Regions from separate parts of the Lysinibacillus sp. JK80 genome, predicted to be linked through region 4. Evidence: riboswitches for the same ligand, from Rfam matches in the RefSeq annotation. Region 4 holds a riboswitch; each other region holds the start of a gene.
The links. Region 4 has a riboswitch for cobalamin ahead of HXV90_RS12785 (ABC transporter substrate-binding protein). Riboswitches for the same ligand answer to the same signal wherever they lie in the genome.
Positions count from the first base shown of each region.

Region 1: linked by a shared signal. The riboswitch ahead of HXV90_RS01710 ((2Fe-2S) ferredoxin domain-containing protein) and the one ahead of HXV90_RS12785 (ABC transporter substrate-binding protein) in region 4 are both predicted to bind cobalamin.
Region 2: linked by a shared signal. The riboswitch ahead of nikA (nickel ABC transporter substrate-binding protein) and the one ahead of HXV90_RS12785 (ABC transporter substrate-binding protein) in region 4 are both predicted to bind cobalamin.
Region 3: linked by a shared signal. The riboswitch ahead of HXV90_RS04160 (glutaredoxin family protein) and the one ahead of HXV90_RS12785 (ABC transporter substrate-binding protein) in region 4 are both predicted to bind cobalamin.

Region 1 covers NZ_CP058997.1:334,072-339,144, reverse strand. The annotation lists gene HXV90_RS01720 (sirohydrochlorin chelatase) at 1-251, opposite strand, end outside; gene cobJ (precorrin-3B C(17)-methyltransferase) at 266-1,933, opposite strand; gene HXV90_RS01710 ((2Fe-2S) ferredoxin domain-containing protein) at 1,938-2,309, opposite strand; cobalamin riboswitch at 2,456-2,637, opposite strand; cobalamin riboswitch at 2,889-3,073, shown strand; gene HXV90_RS01705 (energy-coupling factor ABC transporter permease) at 3,223-3,969, shown strand; gene HXV90_RS01700 (energy-coupling factor ABC transporter substrate-binding protein) at 3,987-4,244, shown strand; gene cbiQ (cobalt ECF transporter T component CbiQ) at 4,250-5,023, shown strand; gene HXV90_RS01690 (energy-coupling factor ABC transporter ATP-binding protein) at 5,020-5,073, shown strand, end outside.
Region 2 covers NZ_CP058997.1:794,420-799,492, reverse strand. The annotation lists gene metE (5-methyltetrahydropteroyltriglutamate--homocysteine S-methyltransferase) at 1-1,351, shown strand, start outside; cobalamin riboswitch at 1,499-1,691, shown strand; gene nikA (nickel ABC transporter substrate-binding protein) at 1,841-3,457, shown strand; gene nikB (nickel ABC transporter permease) at 3,529-4,482, shown strand; gene HXV90_RS04190 (ABC transporter permease subunit) at 4,485-5,073, shown strand, end outside.
Region 3 covers NZ_CP058997.1:787,674-792,746, forward strand. The annotation lists gene nrdF (class 1b ribonucleoside-diphosphate reductase subunit beta) at 1-355, opposite strand, end outside; gene nrdE (class 1b ribonucleoside-diphosphate reductase subunit alpha) at 343-2,436, opposite strand; gene nrdI (class Ib ribonucleoside-diphosphate reductase assembly flavoprotein NrdI) at 2,433-2,792, opposite strand; gene HXV90_RS04160 (glutaredoxin family protein) at 2,789-3,013, opposite strand; cobalamin riboswitch at 3,132-3,309, opposite strand; gene HXV90_RS04165 (hypothetical protein) at 3,680-3,961, opposite strand; gene HXV90_RS04170 (SHOCT-like domain-containing protein) at 3,971-4,357, opposite strand; gene HXV90_RS04175 (DUF2089 domain-containing protein) at 4,370-4,735, opposite strand; gene HXV90_RS04180 (ABC transporter ATP-binding protein) at 4,926-5,073, opposite strand, start outside.
Region 4 covers NZ_CP058997.1:2,499,454-2,504,526, forward strand. The annotation lists gene HXV90_RS12775 (adenosylcobinamide amidohydrolase) at 1-401, opposite strand, end outside; gene HXV90_RS12780 (FecCD family ABC transporter permease) at 398-1,399, opposite strand; gene HXV90_RS12785 (ABC transporter substrate-binding protein) at 1,396-2,364, opposite strand; cobalamin riboswitch at 2,502-2,684, opposite strand; gene HXV90_RS12790 (acyl-CoA dehydrogenase family protein) at 2,742-4,409, opposite strand; gene HXV90_RS12795 (class I adenylate-forming enzyme family protein) at 4,411-5,073, opposite strand, start outside.

The DNA.
Region 1 (5,073 bases), 2.2 Mb from region 4:
TCCGCTGGAATATGCAGTTTTGAATGGCCTGCATGCAGTAAAATGATTGGAATTACATGTACCTCTGTAGCTCCCTTTTTCACACAGTTTGTAATACCTTCTTCGATGTTAGGTGAAGCAAATTCAAGGAAACAAGTTTCCACTAAAAATTGTTCATCAATACGCGGTGTCATTTGTTCGATAAATGTACGAACCTCATCATTTCCTGCTGCTAAACGGCTCCCATGGCCGACAAATAAAATAGCTTTCATCTCTCTACTCCTTACTAGTCGCCGCACGGAGCTGGCTCTACTTTTATTTTGGAAGACATATCTTGATACGTAAAATGCAGTATTTTTTTCACACGTTTAAAATATTTAAATAAGCGTTCATTTGGATGAGCATTTGCTTTATATTCTTCAATAATATCTGTAATGAGTGGAATCAGCTGCTCAGGCTCCAGCCCTTCTACAACAGGCTGTGCTGCGTGTGCTGTACGACCGACTGGTTTTGCTCCAATAAAGACATCAAATTTACTTTTGCGGTAGACGATGCCAATATCATCAAATACAGCCCGATAACAGGCCATCCCACAGCCATTAAAGCCAATATTTAATGTCTTCGGTAAGGACATACCGCCTAGTTTTTCTTGTATTTCCTCTGCATATGGTATTGAATCAGCCTTTTCACCGTAGCAAAAATCACAAGCCTTCAGTGATAACACATCACCAATCGGGGATAATAAAAACCCTACTTCCTGTAATTTCTCTGTGATCTGTTCAGGGGCAGTCGTTGGTATTTTCAAATGAATTTGATGATCTGGTGTGTATTCCATCGTCCCCTCATCCCCAACGACCTCCGCTAACATCATCATTTGCTGGGGAGTAAAAAACTTATTGGCTACACCAGGACTTACTGCTAATTCAAAAATAGATTCTATTTTTTGCTGTACAAGCTTCGGTGTTACTTTGACTGCGCTTGTCCCTTTTACCATTGCAAGTGCCGCTGTAGCCATTTCAAGAGCTGTTTTTTTCGGCTTTGGCGTAGCGGCTATACTGGGTTTATTAAAGCGCCCTGCATTAGGGTCAGCCGTAAAGTCATTTCGCGCTGTTCCCGTCTCTTGGTTCATTGCCCAAGGTTCATTTTCTTCGCGTAAACGTTGATGTGGACGTAATGGCTGTTTCTCTTCACCCAGGGTATATTTACGTTGGTAACCGCGGGGCGTAATCATCTTATTGTCATAGAAAAATGTTGACGAATTCCCGATAATGACAGTTGTCAACATACCAATATCATGTTCTAGCATTTCTGCTAGTGTTGTCATGGTCACTTCTTGACGTTCTCGATAGGCACTTTTCACAAGCCCAACTGGTGTGTCTGGCGAACGATATTCTAAGAGTATTCGTTGAGCCTCGACAATTTGTCTTGTTCGACGTCCACTTTTAGGATTGTATAAAGCAATGACAAAGTCCGCCATTGCAGCTGCCTCGACACGCTTTGCAATTAAATTCCAAGGTGTTAGATGGTCACTCAAACTGATTGTACAAGCATCATGCATAATAGGTGCACCAAGTATGCTAGCGCATGAATTAATCGCAGAAATCCCAGGAACAATTTCAACTTCAATTCCTGTTGCTTCTGTCCAGCCTAGCTCAATTAACACCTCATAGACTAATCCTGCCATGCCATAGACGCCTGCATCACCACTCGAAATTACTGAGACGATGCTCCCTGCTTCGGCTTGACGAACGGCTTCCTGTGCACGCGACACTTCTTCTGTCATGCCTGTACTAACAATCGATTTTGCACTTACTAAATCTTGAATCAGCTCTACATAGGTTTTATAGCCTATAATCATATCACTTTGTTGTAAAGCCTCTACTGCACGTGTCGTAATATGCTTAAAATCTCCAGGTCCAAAGCCTACTACGAAAATTTTTCCTTTTTGCGCCATGTTGTTACCCCTCTTTCACCTTTTCGATCCCTTTAATGGCAGTTGTTTGAGCAGTACGCTGTAATGTACCTTCACGAAGTGTAAAGACATGTTCGTTGTATAAGGATTCATGATGTAAATCTTGTACTAGTGTTCTAGCATGCTCTGTTGATGGCACACGATACCAGTTTCCTTGAGGATAAGCGATTACCACACAAGCATCCTTGCAGCGTCCATTACAGCGCGTTCTTGTCGTATGTATTTCCTGATCGAGTGCTTGCCGTTGTATCTCATCTCGAATGGCTAAGGTAATTTCCTCCCCATCCTTTTTCATGCAGCTACTGCCATTGCAAATAAAGAGATGTGTTTTCATCCCCTCTAAATTCCAAGTTGTCATCTTCTGTCTCCCCTCATTTGCTTTTTGGAAAAAGAAAAACCTTTACTCTATAACGAAGAGTAAAGGTTTTGTAGAAGCCAAATAAAAACGAATAGAATGAAATACAGGTACCCGCTTTCGCTTCAACTTCTCCCTCCGAAAAGTTTGCATGCACAATCAAATAAGCAGGTTTCCTGACTTAAGCTTCATTTTACTGTCGCACCTTCCCAAGTTTGTACCAGTGGCTTTGCGATTTCATCAGCTATTACAGTAGCGGGGGCTGTATTGGATTTTCACCAATTTCCCTATTATCTCGAGCTATTCGAGCACTTATTGACGTTTTATATGAAATTTTTATTAGAATTTTAAATAGAAAACTGTCTTTATCATATCTTATTATTTTAAAATTTCAATATTTCTTTAAAAATTTATGACAAATTTATCAATTTTGAATGGAACTAGGTATGAAATTTATACAATCTATATAATTTGCGCACAAAATTTTATCAGAATATTCACTGTTGACCTTTAATTTAAAAAATTTCATAAAAGGTATAGCATATTTATGGAAATTCATGTTACACTTTGTCGTGAAATCTCACAATTTGAATGTTTTTCGGTGCAAAGTGCTTGTCATTTTGCTTAAAAGGGAAGCCGGTTTGAGCCCGGCGCGGTCCCGCCACTGTAATAGGGAGCTTTATAGAATATGTCACTGTCCAACGGATGGGAAGACCTATAAAGCATTGAACTAGAGCCAGGAGACCTGCCGAAAAATAAGTGATCGTTTCAACCTACGAGGATAGGTGTGCGGCTTAGCAGATGAGACTGTTATTTGCTTTTTTAGCTATGCACTTTTCCACCTAAGGAGAAGTGCTTTTTTTAATTACGCACGCAATATTCTAAAAATCTATTAATTAGTTAGGAGGAAAGCTTTTTGAAATTATCATGGTGGAAACTTAGTTATTTTTTACTGGCCTTTTTAATCGTGCCAAAACGTGCCTTTGCCATGCATATCATGGAAGGTTTTTTACCAATCGAATGGGCTATTTTTTGGTGGGTGATCTCTATCCCATTTATCATTCTAGGATTGCGTTCTATTCGAAAAACCATTGATGAAAATCCTGAAACAAAAATGCTTTTGGGGCTTTCAGGAGCCTTTGCCTTTGTGCTATCCGCCCTAAAAATCCCTTCAGTTACAGGTAGTTGCTCTCACCCAACTGGTGTAGGACTTGGGACAGTACTCTTTGGCCCTCTAGCAATGAGTGTAATTGGAACAATCGTTTTATTATTTCAATCTTTATTATTAGCTCATGGAGGAATTACAACTTTAGGGGCTAATACCTTTTCTATGGCTATTGTTGGTCCTTTTATTGCTTACTTTGTCTTTAAAGGGGCTCAAAAAGTAGGGTTGTCATTTTCACTAGCCATATTCTTTGCAGCTATGCTTGGTGATTTAGGTACATACATTGTGACTTCTGTACAACTTGCACTAGCCTTTCCTTCAGAGGTTGGAGGCTTTATGGCATCCTTTACAAAGTTTGCAAGTATTTTTGCCTTAACTCAAATTCCTTTAGCAGTGAGTGAAGGAATTTTAACGGTCATTGTGATGAATTTCTTGAAAAAATACAATGTTAGCGAATTAAAAACGTTACGTGTTTTCTCAACAAAGGAGGCACATTAACAAATGAAAAAAATTTATTGTTATTAGCAATTGTTGTGTTGTTAGCCATCATTCCCTTATTCATACAAAAAGGTGCTGAATTTGGTGGTGCTGATGGAGAAGCAGAAGCAGCTATTGGTGAAATTAATGCGGAATATGAACCATGGTTTGAAAGTCTATGGGAGCCACCAAGTGGTGAAATCGAAAGCTTATTATTCGTGCTACAGGCAGCTATAGGAGCTGGCTTTATTGGCTACTTCATCGGCTATATGCGTGGCAAACACAAAGAAGGTTAACCATTATGTTACTCATTGATAAGTATGCCTATCTGAATAAGCTAGCGTCCGTTCATCCGCTAGAAAAAATGATATTTTCACTTGGACTACTTCTCATAACGCTCATCATGAGAGATGAACGACTTTCACTCATTACATTTTTTGTAATGAGTGCTTTTATCATTTTAGGTGCAAAAATTCCGCTTGCATACTACGGCAAATTATTATTGCTACCTAGCTTTTTCTTATTAACAAGTCTCGTATCTATTTTACTTTCCTTTACATCATCAACGAATACACTCCCTGCCCATATTTGGTCGTTTACATTTAGGAATTGGACTGTCTTTATTGGGAATGCAAGTGTGTTAGCAGCGCAACAGCTGTTCTTTATTGTCCTTGGTAGCATTAGTTGTTTATACTTTTTAATTCTAACCACTTCCGTACAAGGAATATGTTATGTGCTACGACAATGGCGACTCCCCTCTTTATTAGTGGAGCTCGTCGAACTAATCTATCGTTTTATTTTTATGTTTTTAGAAAGCATGCAAAATATACATCTCGCCCAGCAAGCACGTCTTGGCTATCATTCACCGATGCAATGGCTACGCTCTGTCTCCATGCTTATTGTGGCATTATTTGTGGAAATGTTTCAGCGTAGCCGAGAGCTCAACAATGCCATGCAATCACGTGGAGGCGAGGCCGTCTACTGGCAAGAGATGGGCTCTTATAGCAAGAAAAATTGGCTAGGCATGGCAGCTATTTTACTAGTCCTCATCGTATATGGAGGGTATTTTACATGACAGCATTTTATTTTGAACTCAACCAATTATCTTATGCCTATGCGGATGGT
Region 2 (5,073 bases), 1.7 Mb from region 4:
GGCTGAACTATGGATTCAACCATCAAGTAACCTACAGCACGTTCCAATCACAACCTCTCTTGAAAATGAACTTGACCCTGTTTTAAAGCAGTCTCTGGCCTTCGCAGATGAGAAAATCGTAGAAATCACGGGGCTGACTAAATATAGACGAGATAAAGATGGTTCCTTACAACATAATTTTTCAGAAAGTATGAAGGCGATTGAGGCTCTAAAAAATCATCCAATCCGCCAAAATAAGTTAATTCATCAAGCCGTTCAAACTGTGACAAAGCAAGATTTTGAACGACACAGTAATTTTACGAAGCGACAAACGATCCAACAACAAGCCTTAGGATTACCGCTGTTTCCAACAACTACAATCGGTAGCTTCCCGCAATCAGATGAAGTGAAAAGAAATCGTAATGCGTGGCGAAAGAAACAATTATCGAATGAAGCCTATGAAACATTTTTAGAAGACGAAACAAAGCGCTGGATCTCCATACAAGAGGAATTAGATATCGATGTACTTGTTCATGGTGAATTTGAGCGTACAGATATGGTCGAATATTTCGGTGAAAAGCTGACTGGCTTTGCCTTTACAGAGAAAGCGTGGGTTGTTTCATATGGATCACGCTGTGTGAAGCCTCCGATCATTTATGGAGATGTTGCATGGGCTTCACCAATTACCGTAAAAGAATCCGCCTATGCCCAAAGCCTAACGAAGCGATTTGTAAAAGGCATGCTGACAGGGCCAGTAACAATATTAAATTGGTCCTTTGTGCGAGATGATTTGTCCCGTAAAGATGTCGCTTATCAAATTGCATTAGCACTCCGTAAAGAGGTGGAAGCACTAGAAAACGCAGGTATATCAATTATTCAAGTGGACGAGCCAGCGTTAAGAGAAGGTTTACCGCTTAGAAAGGAGGAATGGGGGGCTTACTTAGAGTGGGCTGTCAATTCCTTTAAGCTTGCGACATCTAGTGTCAAAGATGAAACACAAATCCATACACATATGTGTTACTGCGAGTTTAATGATTTCATCGAACCAATTAGCGCACTAGATGCAGATGTGATTTCCATAGAAACATCACGAAGTCATGGGGAACTTATTACCTCACTACAAGCACAGCCCTATAAAAAAGGAATTGGCTTAGGCGTCTATGATATTCATAGCCCTCGTGTACCAAGCGAGGATGAAATGCTCGCTATTATGAAAGATAGTCTACAGGTGCTGGACCGTTATCAATTCTGGGTGAATCCAGATTGTGGCTTAAAAACGAGAAAAGAAGATGAAACCGTTGCAGCTTTAGCGAATATGGTTGCTGCTACTAAAACGTTGCGTCAAGCTGTACAGCAATCTACATCAAGCTAACGAAATGATTTTTAATCTACCACATCTACTCTCCAATAACGAAGACTAGGGTAAATCCCTAGTCTTTATATGTTACGTCGATATATATATTATCTTCAGAAAGTAAAATTGACGTGAACATGCGAGCATGTTATGTTTATTACTAATTTCATAGCAATCATTACAAGTTTGAGTGAAATCGTCTTTCATTCAATTAAAAGGAAAATGGGTGAAAATCCCATGCTGTCCCGCAGCTGTAAATGAGGAGTTTTGTTTCAAATACCACTGAGTGAGTACTTGGGAAGGTGAAACAAAATGATGATTCATGAGCCAGAATGCCTGCTTGTAAGAAGATTCATTGATGATCTACGAAAGATAGGGAGATGGATGGAGACTTGCTCATCGTGGGTTTTTCTGTCCTTATTCTTTTTTAGAATAAGGTTTTTTTATGCCTTCTCTTCTTCAACAAGTAGATGTATTTGTACTACGAATAGAGATAGGAGACAGAAAATGAGATTGACAAAGTATTTACTTCCTTTCCTGCTTGTCCTGACGTTCAGTTTACTTGCTGGCTGTACAGGCACGGATGAAGAAAAGGAAAAGACCTCAGCAAACCAAACAGATGAAAAAATAATAACGATTGGCTGGCCATTAGATGTCGGTCCATTGAATCCTCATACATATTTACCGAATCAAATGACTGCCCAAGCAATGGTTTATGAATCCTTGGTGGAATACAATGATGATGGTACTGTTACGCCTAAGCTCGCCGAAAGCTGGGACATCTCTGAGGATAAAACTTCGTATACTTTCCATCTAAGAAAAGACGTGAAATATTCAGACGGCACTGCATTTAATGCAGATAATGTCATTCGTAACTTTGACGCCGTTTTAGCGAATCGAGACATGCATTCTTGGATGGGCATGGTTAACCACATGAAAGAGGTTGTAAAAGTAGATGATTTTACAATTCGTCTGCAATTGGATGAGCCTTATTATCCAGTCTTAAACGAACTTGCCTTCGTCAGACCTTTCCGTTTTTTAGGGGATAACGGATTCCCAAAGGATGATATGACGCAAGATTCTATCAAAGCACCGATTGGAACAGGCCCTTGGGTATTAACTGAATACAAAAAGGACGAATATGCATTATTTAGTCGCAATGAAAACTATTGGGGAGAAAAACCACTAGTTGAACAAATAAAAGTAAAAATTATTCCTGACTCAGAATCTATTTCATTAGCATTTGAAAACGAAGAATTAGATTTAATTTATGGGCGTGGCATTATTAGTTTAGATAACTATACGTATTTAAAAGACAGTGGCAAATACAAAACTGCTACCTCTGAGCCTTTATCTACGAAAGCACTGCTATTCAATACACAATCTGGTCCATTATCTGAGCTAAAGGTACGTCAAGCCATTCAATATGCTATTAATAAGGAACAAATGGTCGACAGTATTACACATGGTACGGAAAAAGTAGCGAACACATTGTTCTGGGATGCGATTCCTTATGCCAATATAGATTTAGCACCTATTGTATACAATCCAGAAAAAGCCCAACAATTGCTAGATGAGGCAGGGTGGTTATTACCTAAGGGTGAAAAAATTCGTTCAAAAAACGGACAGCTGTTGTCTTTAGATTTGATTTACATTGCATCCGATGCGATTCAAAAACCAATGGCAGAATTAATGCAAGGTGAACTCGCAAAAATTGGCGTTCAGTTGAATTTAGAAGGGGCAGATGTAATGGTCGGTCTTCAAAAATTGATGGATGACCAGGTGGATATTAATTTCTGGCGTACCAATGGACCACCTACAGATCCACATAGCTTTGCAAATGAATCAGCTACACCAAATGCTAGTGGTGTGTACGAGGCGAAATTAGGCCTAGCAAACGCCAAAGAAATCGATACGAAAATTCACCAATTATTAGTAGGAACAGATGAACAGGAACGCGTGCAGCTTTACACGAATATTTTAACGATGTTTCATGACCAGGCACTCTTTTACCCTATTTCTTACGAAACAAATAATGTGATTTATCAACCATCTCTAAAGGATTTTGCACCACGTGCATCTGAATATGATATACCTTATGCACAAATGGCTAAAGAAAAATAAAAGTGGAGGAGAGAGTGTGTCTAGCAGAGACAGCTCTCTCTTTATCATAGGATTGAGTAGGAAGTGACAGCATGTATGAATCAACATGGATCTTTTGTTTAAAAAGAATTTTAACATTGCCCTTTGTCTTATTAGGCGTTTCCATCCTAACCTTTGTATTTATTCGTTTTGTTCCTGTAGAGCCTGCTGAAGTCATACTACGTTTGGCAAGGGTTGCGCCAACAGAGGAAGCCATTCAGGCATTACGTGAGGAACTGGGAACAGACAAGTCGTTTTTTCTTCAATATTTGCTATGGGGAAAGGGCGTAATCCAGCTAGATTTTGGAACATCTTTTGTTAGTAAATTACCTGTGGCACATGAACTATTCGTGAAATTACCCGCAACCATTGAATTAGCTATTGCTGCGTTTATCCTCATTTTAGGGCTAAGTATTCCATTCGGAGTAATAAGCGCATTGTATAAGCACACCATCATCGATAAAATCATACGATTCTTTAGCATATTGAGTGTGTCGATTCCAGCCTTTTGGTTAGGTTTCCTATTACTCTATTTATTTAGCTTAAAATTAGGACTCTTTCCGACAAACGGGAAGGGCACACCTGCTCATTTAGTTTTACCCGCCTTCGCACTGGCGTTACCAACAATTGGATTATTCGTTCAGCTTATCCGTTCAACCATCCTAGAAGAATTACAGCAGCAATATGTTCAATATGCACGGCTAAGAGGATTAAAAAGCTCCGTGATTCTTATCCGTCATGTTTTGCGAAATGCTGCTATTCCCTTGACTTCCTTGCTAGGCATGACCCTTGGCAATCTTTTAGGTGGAGCCGTGATTGTGGAGCAGGTTTTTAGCTGGCCCGGACTCGGCAGGTACTTAATAGAATCCATTATGAACAGGGATTATCCAGTTGTACAATGCTATGTGTTAATTATTGCGGTTATCTATGTGCTTGCCAATTTATGTACAGATATATTGCATCGTTTATTGGACCCTCATCTAATGATGAAGGGTAGGAGAGATTAAAAATGAAATTTGTACGAACAAAAAGTGGCAACTTAACAGGATTAATCAGTCTATTCCTCCTTGTCATTACTGGCTTATTAGGACTGTTGGCGCCAATTTTAATGCCACACGACCCTTTTGCTGTCGATATTGCTAAGAAATTTTCAGTCCCGTCTTGGGACTATCCATTAGGTACAGATCATTTAGGAAGGTGTATCTTGTCACGCCTTCTTTTAGGTATTCGTTATTCTTTAGGTTCAGCGCTCATCATTCAGCTAGTCGCTATTGTTTTAGCTATCCTACTGGGTGCTTTTGTAGCGTTGAAAAGAGGATTAATTGATTTTCTTTTTATTCGATTATGTGATATTTTATTAGCCTTTCCGACACTCGTACTTGCATTTGGGCTGTTAGGTATATTAGGTCCTAGCTTAAAAAATGTTTTAATAGCGCTCATTTTCACACAGCTTATTTATTATGCAAGAATGATCCGAGGTTTGTTTATTGGCATCAATGAGAAAGACTTTGTTCAAGCTGCTAGGATAACGGGCACTACAGGTATCCAATTAATTAGACGCCATTATATACCCAATCTATTGCCATCTATTGTCACGA
Region 3 (5,073 bases), 1.7 Mb from region 4:
GCTCGTCGATTTCTTCGTTTGTACAAAGCGTTGTGAAAATATAAGAATAGGACTTGGCATGTATCGCCTCGAATGCATCAAAAACGGTTAGGACAGCCTTTTCCTGTAAATCGTCTGTATAAGCAGCAACACGATTCATTCCGATATTTGTTTGTACAGTATCCAGTAAGGTTAATCCTGCAAATACTTTTTTATATGTGTCCTGATGCTCAAAGCTTTTCCATTGTTTAATATCTTTACTGACCGCAATTTCTTCTGGAAACCAAATTTGCTTCCATTGCTGGTCCCAAAATATTTGGGCAAGCTCACTTGTTGCCTTATTCCAATTGACTGCCTCATAAATTATATTTGACATGCTACACACTCCTCTAAGCTTTGTAATCGTTGACGAACATAGTAAACAGACTTAATGCCTTTTATCCACGCATAAATGTATACTTTAGCCAATTGTTCGGTTGTCCAATTGTCCGTTACATAAAGCGTCATGGAAATACCTTGGTCAACGTGCTTTTGAGAAGCTGCATATAAATCAATTAAATCATACGGATTTACATCATACGCCTCCACATATAAATGACTATTGTCATTTGTTAAATGAGGCATTGGATAAATGGTTCTACTATCGGCGTAATCACGAACCTCTACGCGCTCTGTACATGGTGCGATTGAAGCCGTACAGCTACGAATATATGAAATACTACCAGTTGGTGCAATAGCCAAACGATAGGAATGGAATAGACCGTACTGCATTACATCCTGCTTTAACGTTTCCCACATCTTGTTTGTGATGATTGGAATATTGCCAAGCGCCTTCAACACAGCAGGCGATAGTTCTTCTTCAGTTTTATTGATATATTGGTCAAAATAGCTACCTGATGCATAATCACTGTCCTCAAATCGGTAGAAGGTTGCAGCTTTTTCTTTCGCCATTTCCATCGAAGATTTCAGAGAATAATAGTTCATCGCTTCCATAAAGTGATCCATGAAATCAATGGAATCTTTTGAGCCGTACAGGATGCCTTCTGTCACGAGATGCCCATGGAGGTTCATACAGCCAAGCCCTACAGAATGCATTAATTGATTGGCTTTTGCAACAGACGGAACATTCTTAATATGCGTCATTTGCGATACATTCGTTAATAGGTGCATGGCTGTATCGACTAATGCGCCGAAATCCTTGACTTTACTTGCTGCATGGATATCGATGGAACCTAAGTTACACGATACATCTAATCCATAGTCATTTGGTTGATCCTGGTCCGTAATGATACTTGTCTCTTGTACTTGTAAGATTTCTGTACATAAATTGGACATTTTGACACGTCCAATATTTTTTAAAGGATGTACCTTATTGACATTATCATCAAAGATTTCAAACGGATAGCCTGATTCAAATTGTGCTTTTTTCACCTCTGTGTAAAGCTTTCGTGCATTTAAACGTTTAATTTTACGAATTTTAGGGTTATCAAGTAGCTCGTAGTACATGTCTGAAATAGAAATTTCAGACATACGTTTACCATATTCTTTAAAAATATCATATGGGCTAAACAACACAATATCCTTATCACGTTTCATCAGTTCGAAGAAAATACTAGGTATAATAATCCCTGTTGAAAGGGTTGCGAGGCGAATTTTATCATCAGCATTTGGTTTTTTTGATGAAATGAAATTTTCTATGTCTGCATGGAAAATATTTAGATAGACAACACCTGAGCCATTTCGTTGCCCTAGCTGATTAGAATAACTGAAAGAATTTTCTAACAGTTTCGCTACTGGGATGACACCACTTGCACGATTTAATATCTCTTTAATTGGATCACCTAATGGACGTAAATCAGTTAAGTTGACCCCAACTCCACCACCAAGGCGTGATAGCTCTAAACAATAGCCAATATTTTCAGCAATACTATTCATGGAGTCATCCATTGATAATTTAAAGCAGCTGACTAATTCACCACGTGCTTTCTTACCACTATTTAAAGCAGTTGGTGTTGCAGGCTGATAGGCTTCCATCATTGCTTCGACAGAGCGTTCTGCTAGAGCCGTGTTGCCTTGAGCTAAATACAAAGCAATAATGACAATACGATCCTCATACTTTTCTAAGATTTCTTCCCCATCACGACTTTTCATAGCATAGCTATCGTAAAATTTGCTTGCGCTCATAAAGGATGGAAAGCGGAAATTATAATCATAGGCTTTCTTGTACAGCTTCTTAATAAATTCCATTTCGTACATGTCGATAAATGCTTTCTCATAGTAGCCCTCATCAACTAAATAGCGTATTTTTTCCTCAATATCTATAAAATAACGCAAACGTACGTTAACATACTCTAAAAAGTAGCGGCGCGTAGCTTCGCGGTCCTTTTCTAACTCAAGTAATCCAGTTGTACTATAACGATTCAGTACGTCATTATTAAGCTTTAAATAGGTTTTCATCTCATTACCCTCGTTTCATAAAACGTTTGTATTGCTTCGTAATCCGTTTGATTACCTCGTAAATCTAATTTCCTTACTAAGGGTACATGATAGGTAGCAGCGATTTTCTCACCAGCAGCGCCAAATACATGATGACCGAAGTTACTATTACCACTGGCAACTACTCCTTTACAAAAATCCCTGTTTTTTTCTAAGAAACGTTGTACCTTTGCTGGAATGTCACCTAAACCATCTGTGTAGGTAATTAAGAGATATGGCTTGTTCAATCGCAATTCTTCCGAGAGCTCGATACATTCTGCCTTTAATTTGGATACAACATTTCGGACATTACCTGTACGACTCGCGTAAACAATCATAGGGCAATCAACTCAATTTGAGAAACAATTTCCTGAACATCTCCTATGAAAGTTTCATTCATCTCTAAAACAGGCACACTTAAAAAACCTGCGTCAATAATCGTTTGCTTTGCTTGTTCATCGTGATCGATGTTAACAATTTCAGCTTCAAGTCCTGCACGTTGTAGTTCAGATTTTACCCATAGGCATTTTGGACAAATTGTTTTCGTATAAAGTTTCATAGAAATCCCTCTTTTCATAAAATAAAAAAGCCTATCTCCTCTAAAGAGATAGGCTAAATGGAAACGTTAACATACCAAAAATACTGACGTTCCCATCTCTTAATCCCCGAAGAAATGATAAATTTGTTTTATAAAGGCAGGTCTCCTGGCTTTGCTTCATTCTCTGATTCCCTTCCCATGCAAATGCACAGTGGTTGCAATCATCGTCAGCTTCACAGTTGCGGGGACAGCGTCGGAATTGTACCGAACTTCCCTTTTAAACTACATGTAGTAGTACCTTTGTAAAACGAACACAATATATAGTTGTTGTTCAATAGTTTTAAGTGTACCATCCTTCAAATGAAAAGTAAATCAAGATTCTAAACTTCTTTATTTTTGGATTATTCAGTATTTTTAATTATGTAGTTCCAAATAGATTACCACTAATCACTTATACCCAAATCAAAAATCTATTTTTAACGATGTACGTGATTTTCTATTAAAATGGATCTAGAATTCTAATTTGAGTTTAAAGAAATCTTCTATTTTATGTACCATTGAAAAATAGTTGTCTCTATCGTAAGTCCTGAAATAATGATCATCTCTTACCCATTTCAAATGATGCTCATTACATTAATAAAGAGCATGCTTTTATCATAACATGCTCTTACCATTCTATCATTGGGATTATAGTCTAACCTTAACCTCAGTCCCGTCCTGAGCTTTGACATCGACTAGCACAAGTCCTTTATAATTTTGTAGTTCCTTGATAATCGGCTTTAACATTTCTTTGTCGATGAGGGGAAAGGTAAAGTCTATTTTCTTTTTATCGAAGTATGCCTTTGTCCACTTATTGGCTTGTTGCTGAATCCATTTAGAAGTTAAAATGGAGAGGACAATGGTTAGCACAGTATAGGGAACAGGGACGGTAAAGCGAACGTCTTTTGCTTTCACTTTTACATGCATCATTCGTCGCCTCTACTCAATGAAGACTGCAACGGAATCTCCGTTTGCTGATTTTATATCTACAATTTGTCCATCTAGTTCATTTTCAATTGCTTCAAGAAGAAGATTGATGTCGATATCTTTTACGTATTTTTCAGATTGCGGAATACTTGCAGCGATGCTGTGTCCTGCCATCAATACGGCTTTGACAAGTTTAATTGGTAAATTTACCGTGACATTATCATTTTCGGTGGATACAACACGGACCTTTAACGTTTTATCTAAATACTTTGTTTTTTCCACAAATTTATTCTCTGATTCTTCTTTCTGTTGTAGCACTTGAATCAGCTCTGATCCTTTATCCGCATCAATTTTGCCCTCTTGAATCATCGTTAACACTTTTGTAATTTCCTCTTTCATGGTCGTTCCTCCCTATTCGTCTTTTAAGAGCTTTATGGCTTCATCTGTTGTGATTTCGCCATTTTCAAGCATGCTTACAATTTTTTTCTCATCTACTTCATTTTTCTTCTTTTGAGCATAGCCAAGGGATGAAATAATATCATTTAGCTTGCCTCGAACTGTTGGATACGAAACCCCCAGTTCCTTTTCAACCTCTTTAATATTTCCTCGGCAGGTTAAAAATACTTCCACAAAATGAAGCTGATCCTGTGATAAGGATGCTAGCTTCGACAATTCAAACTCATTTTCAATGGTCGTGTGACAATGAGAACACTGTAACTTCGTAATTTTTAATGTTTTACTGCAGACAGGACAATTTGTGATTACTTGATAAGCCATAGTGAACTCCTTCCTTTAAGTTAAGCTGATTATATAATAAAGAAATTAAAGATGTAAATAATAATATTAATAATTTTAATTAAAAAATAAATAAAATTAATATCTTGATTAATTTTATTTATTTTTGTTTCTATATTGCTTTAAAAATTAAGAAAACGCCATTTTTAATTTCTCAAAATGGCGTTTCTGTTTAATTGGGTCTATCCTTCTTTTTTCTTTCCCGCGGGTGTGATGGCAAAATTGCATTGTATAACGCTTGTGAAGCGGGGTGCTGATATGTCCCATCCTTGCCTATCTCCTCCACTAGCTGACCATGCTGCATCACAAGGATGCGATCT
Region 4 (5,073 bases):
GTATGCTCATATCGCTTTACACCTGTTTGAAGCATTGCATGTTGAACTGCCTTCTCATCTTGTTCAGACCAACTCGAGAAAAAGCCTGTTTGATGCGGGTAGCGCCCCAGTGAAACTGCCTCTCTCACACTGTTCGAGAAAGCATTTGCATGAAGCTGTGGTAATACAGCCATTTTTTTCGCCAAAGCACGAGCATTATAAGAAAGAATATTTTGTCCATCAATCGAAACGGTTCCAGCAGTAGCTGGTAAAATACCACTCATTACTTTTAATAATGTGGATTTCCCGCTACCATTCGGCCCTAGAATGCCAAGAATTTTTCCTTTTTCAACAGTAAAACTAATGTCCCTGACGATTGGTACATCTTCATAGCCACCTGATAGATGTTCAACAACAATCATGCCCGTACCCCCTTGCTTCTTCGCTGCTTATAAAAAATATAGGAGAAAACAGGTGCTCCAATAAATGCCGTAATAACACCAATTGGTAGCTCTCTTGGCACAATGATTGTTCGTGCTACTAAGTCGCAAATAATGAGTAATGTTGCACCATTGAAAAAAGATAATGGTAATAAGTGGCGATGATCAGAACCCCAAATCATCCTTGTCATATGCGGCACCACTAATCCTACAAAGCCAATTGTGCCAGAAACTGCTACAGCTGCCCCAGTTAGCATGGAGCCCCCTGCTAATATCAAATATTTACTACGCTTTACATTAACACCTAAATGTTTTGCTCGCTCTTCACCATACAATAAGACATTTAATTCTCGTCTTTGTGTCCATAGCATTATTGAACCTACAATCACAAATGGAATGATCATCTGGACATATGGCCAACCACGCATCGAAACAGAACCAAGTAGCCAGCCTATTACCTGACGTAATTCTTCACCAGATAAGGCAATCATTAATGAAATGAGGGAACCTAAAAATGAACTAAAAATAACGCCTGTTAATATCAACGTTTCCATTTTTAATGAGCGGTCTACGAGTCTAGCAAAGCTCATAACAACTACCATCGTGATGATAGCACCAATCATACTGAAGGTTGGCAGCGCATACAAACCGACAACAGGTATAGAAATACTAAAAAAGATCGTTAAAACAGCACCAACAGAAGCCCCTGATGAAACCCCTAGTGTATATGGATCTGCTAATGGATTTTTTAACAAACCTTGGAAAGCTGCTCCAGCAATAGCTAGAGATGCGCCTACTAGTCCCGCTAATAACACACGAGGTAAACGAATTTTCCAAAAGATATTGGCGGCTGTTTCATCAACCGCCTTATTCCACAATACTTCTAATGGAATATGAACCGAGCCTATCGCTACGCCACACCAGATGCTAATAAGAAGAAGCGTACATGTTAGTGTATAGGCTAGTGCTATTTTTTTCACTTAAATACCTCAGGATAGATTGCTTTGGCTAATTCTTCTAGACCTTCTGCTAGACGTGGCCCTTGACGACTTGTTGTACTTTCATCTACCTGCACAATCGCATTATTTTTTACGGCATTAATCGTATCAAAGCCCGCACGTTTTGGTATTTTCGTTAAAATATCTGGTACATAATGGTATGTCACCACGATGACATCTGGATTTTTTGCGATAATTTGTTCTGCATCAATTTTATACCAATTATCACCATCTACAGCTACATTCTTTGCATGGATCATCTCAAGCATCGCGTTCATAAATGTACCATTACCAGCTGTATAAATATCTGGCTCATCTGATGCTTCAACTAACACTTTTTTGGGTTCAACATCCTTGACTTTAGACAAAACATCTTCTACTTTTGCCTTCATATTCGCAACAATTTTTTCTGCCTCTGGTAATTTCCCTGTAGCACGTCCAAGTTGCTCAATTGTTGCATATGTTTCATTAAAGTCTTGTGCATTTCTTACTACAAATACTTTTAAACCTGCTGATTCAAGCTGTGCAATAGCCTCTTCTGAAAGAGACATGCTAGATTCGTGTGAAAAAACGATATCTGGTTTTAAGGCAATAATTTTTTCAATATTGTATTCCATACCGCCAACCTTATCCTTCTCAGTTGCCTCTGGCGGATAATCGTCGTTGTCAGTAACACCAACTATTTCATCATTTAAACCTAATCCAAAAAGGATTTCCGTATTACTCGGAATAAGTGAAACAATTTTCTCAGGAGGTGCTTCAAGTGTAATGTCCTTACCAAGGGCATCTGTTATCGTCATTGGGAATGTCGCTTCATCCACCTGTGCTGTTTCTTGCTGTGTTTGCTGCTCGTTAGATGGCTTGTTATCTTTTGCTTCCTGCCCACAAGCAGCTAGCAAGCCTACTGCTAAAAATGCTGATAATCCTATTTTCCAAAATTTCTTCATGTGAATCCTCCTTCGTTGATCCGTGCGACATTTCGCTTTATTCTACATCAAAATAAAACCCCTCATCTTTGATCGATGAGGGGGCAAAATCGCACCAAAAAAACTGATACAAAATCCACCACCCTATCCTCGTAGGTTGTCATGTCGTTATAAAGGCAGGTCTCCTGGCTAGTGCTACTTGCGATTTTTCAAGCCTTCCCGAAATCTTCAGTGGCATCATTTGAAAAAACTCACACTTACAGTGGCGGGACCGCATCGGAATTACACCGATTTCCCTTTTCACTTTACTTAAGTAAAGAACCTTTATAATATTCAGTTGATTTCATTATACATGAAAATGAAAAAAGTCGCCTCCATTCAAGACGACTCCCCGGCCATTATACAATTTCAGAAAAGTATTGGACTGTTTTCATTTGAGCACCCATTTCTCTTAATGACCATGTCTGTTCTAAATAAACGTCCGCTAGTTTTTCATATTTCCCACCAAATTTATGTGCCCACTCAACCGCTATGACACTTTCATAAAGGTGAGCCATTTTTTCCGCCATACCCTTAGCTTCAAAAGTTTTCGTTGCCTCGTCTAAAGCGCTAAAAATTTGCAGTTTCACAGACATATTCGCCAATTGTTCTTTAACGATTTGTACTAGTGAGCTGTCAGCTAATTTGTCTAATCGTTCCTCCATCTCCTGTACAAAAAGTTCATGAGCATGAAACTTATCTACTAAACGAATGAGTTCTAAGGCCAAAATATTAGCCGTACCCTCCCACACCGTTAACACTTGGGCGTCTCTTAATAAGCGGGGCGTTACAAAGTCTTCTATATAGCCATTACCTCCGTGTAATTCAATTGCCTCACTAGCATAATGAACAGCTTGCTCTGCTGTTTCCTTTTTCATAATGGCAATATATAAACGATTCATAATAAGATCTTGCTGAGTTCCCTGTCCACTTGTCACTTTATCGTATAATTGGATAAGATCAAAAACTGTCGCTACTTCCACGTGCAACTTAGCTGCAAATTTCCCTAAAGTATCCTGAATCATAGGGTACTGTGTTAAGGGCTTGCCAAATGCATGTCGATTGCTTACATAATGTTTTGCCTCTAAGAAGCCGCGACGCATAATACCAATTGAAGCGACTGCATTACAAATTCTAGAGAGATTTAGTGCTTCTAGCATATAATAAATCCCTTTATTTTGCTCCCCTACAACATAGGCAAGTGCACCATCAAATTCTACCTCACCAGAGGGAACTGCCCGAACGCCTAGCTTATCTTTCAGTCGGCGAATACGTAAATGATTTGTTGTTCCATCTTCTTTGCGCCAAGGAACTGCAAACAATGTTAAGCCTTTGGAACCTGCTGGCGCACCTTCTAGTCGTGCTAATACCATCGCTACACCACACATGCCCGCATTGGATGCAAAATATTTTTCACCATATAGACGATAAGCAGTGCCATCCTTTCTCGCCTCCACCACATTTGCACCTACGTCAGAGCCCCCTTGACGTTCTGTTAAAAAGGTCGCACCTTCATATAAATCTGTGTCACCTGTTGCACACACATGTGGTAAAAAACGCTGCTTTACCTCTTCATCTGCATAATGATCTAATAGATAGGCAGTTGCCATTGTCAATGTTACTGGACAATAAAAACCGGGCTCTGCATGTGATAGCAAATAACCTTGTGCAAAGCTATAAACATAATTCCCCTTGTGTCCTAGCTGCGGAATATGCTTGTGTACATAGCCTACAATCCCAGTATTATATGTCTCTTCAATCGTTTTTTTATAGCCATCATTAACCCAAACCTCCGATATCTCTTCCCCATAGGCATCATATCTTTGAAGGCGAGGCTCACCCTGTCGATCTGTATGCTTTGCCCTTGCATCAATATCACCTGCACATAGCTCACCAAAATCTGTTAACTCTCGTTGGGCATAGGATAAAAACTCTTTATCTAACATCATTTCTACTATTTTTTGAAGCGTGTCATCTTCAGTAAAAAAGTTCGTAGTACGCATTGCTTCTTGTTGTAATACTTTCATGCTATCTCACCTCTTGCCCCTTTAAATTTTGTTTTAATATTTTGCCTGATGCATTGCGTGGTAGCGCTTCTACTTTTTCAAAAATACGTGGTATTTTAAACTTTGCAAGATGTTCCTCTAAATAAGCTTTCAAAGCTTCCTCATGGATGTCTTGTTTAGCAGAATACACCGCCTTTACAGTTTCCCCCCATTGCGGATGTGGTACACCAATTACCGCAACCTCGAATATACCTTCAAAGCTCAATAAACAATCTTCAATTTCTTTCGGATAAATGTTGACACCTCCCGAAATAATGACATCCTTTTTACGATCTACGATCCAAATAAAACCATCTTCATCCTTGCGAGCTAGATCTCCTGTTTTTAACCAACCATCAATAAAGGCTTCATTAGTAGCTACTTCATCCTTATAGTAGCCAAGCATGTTGCCCTCACCCAACAAGACAATTTCCCCTACTTCGCCTACATTTACATCTTCTCCACTGTCATTCACAATACGCAACTCTGTACCAAGTGGCGCCCGCTGACCAATACTTCCTGCCTTTGCTTCATGCTCCTTGCCAAATAATAATGAACCACTTGGACCTGCCTCTGTTAATCCATATACACAAGTCAAATTATTTGTGCGGAATGCCTGCTGAATGAACCGAACCTCACTTTGAGA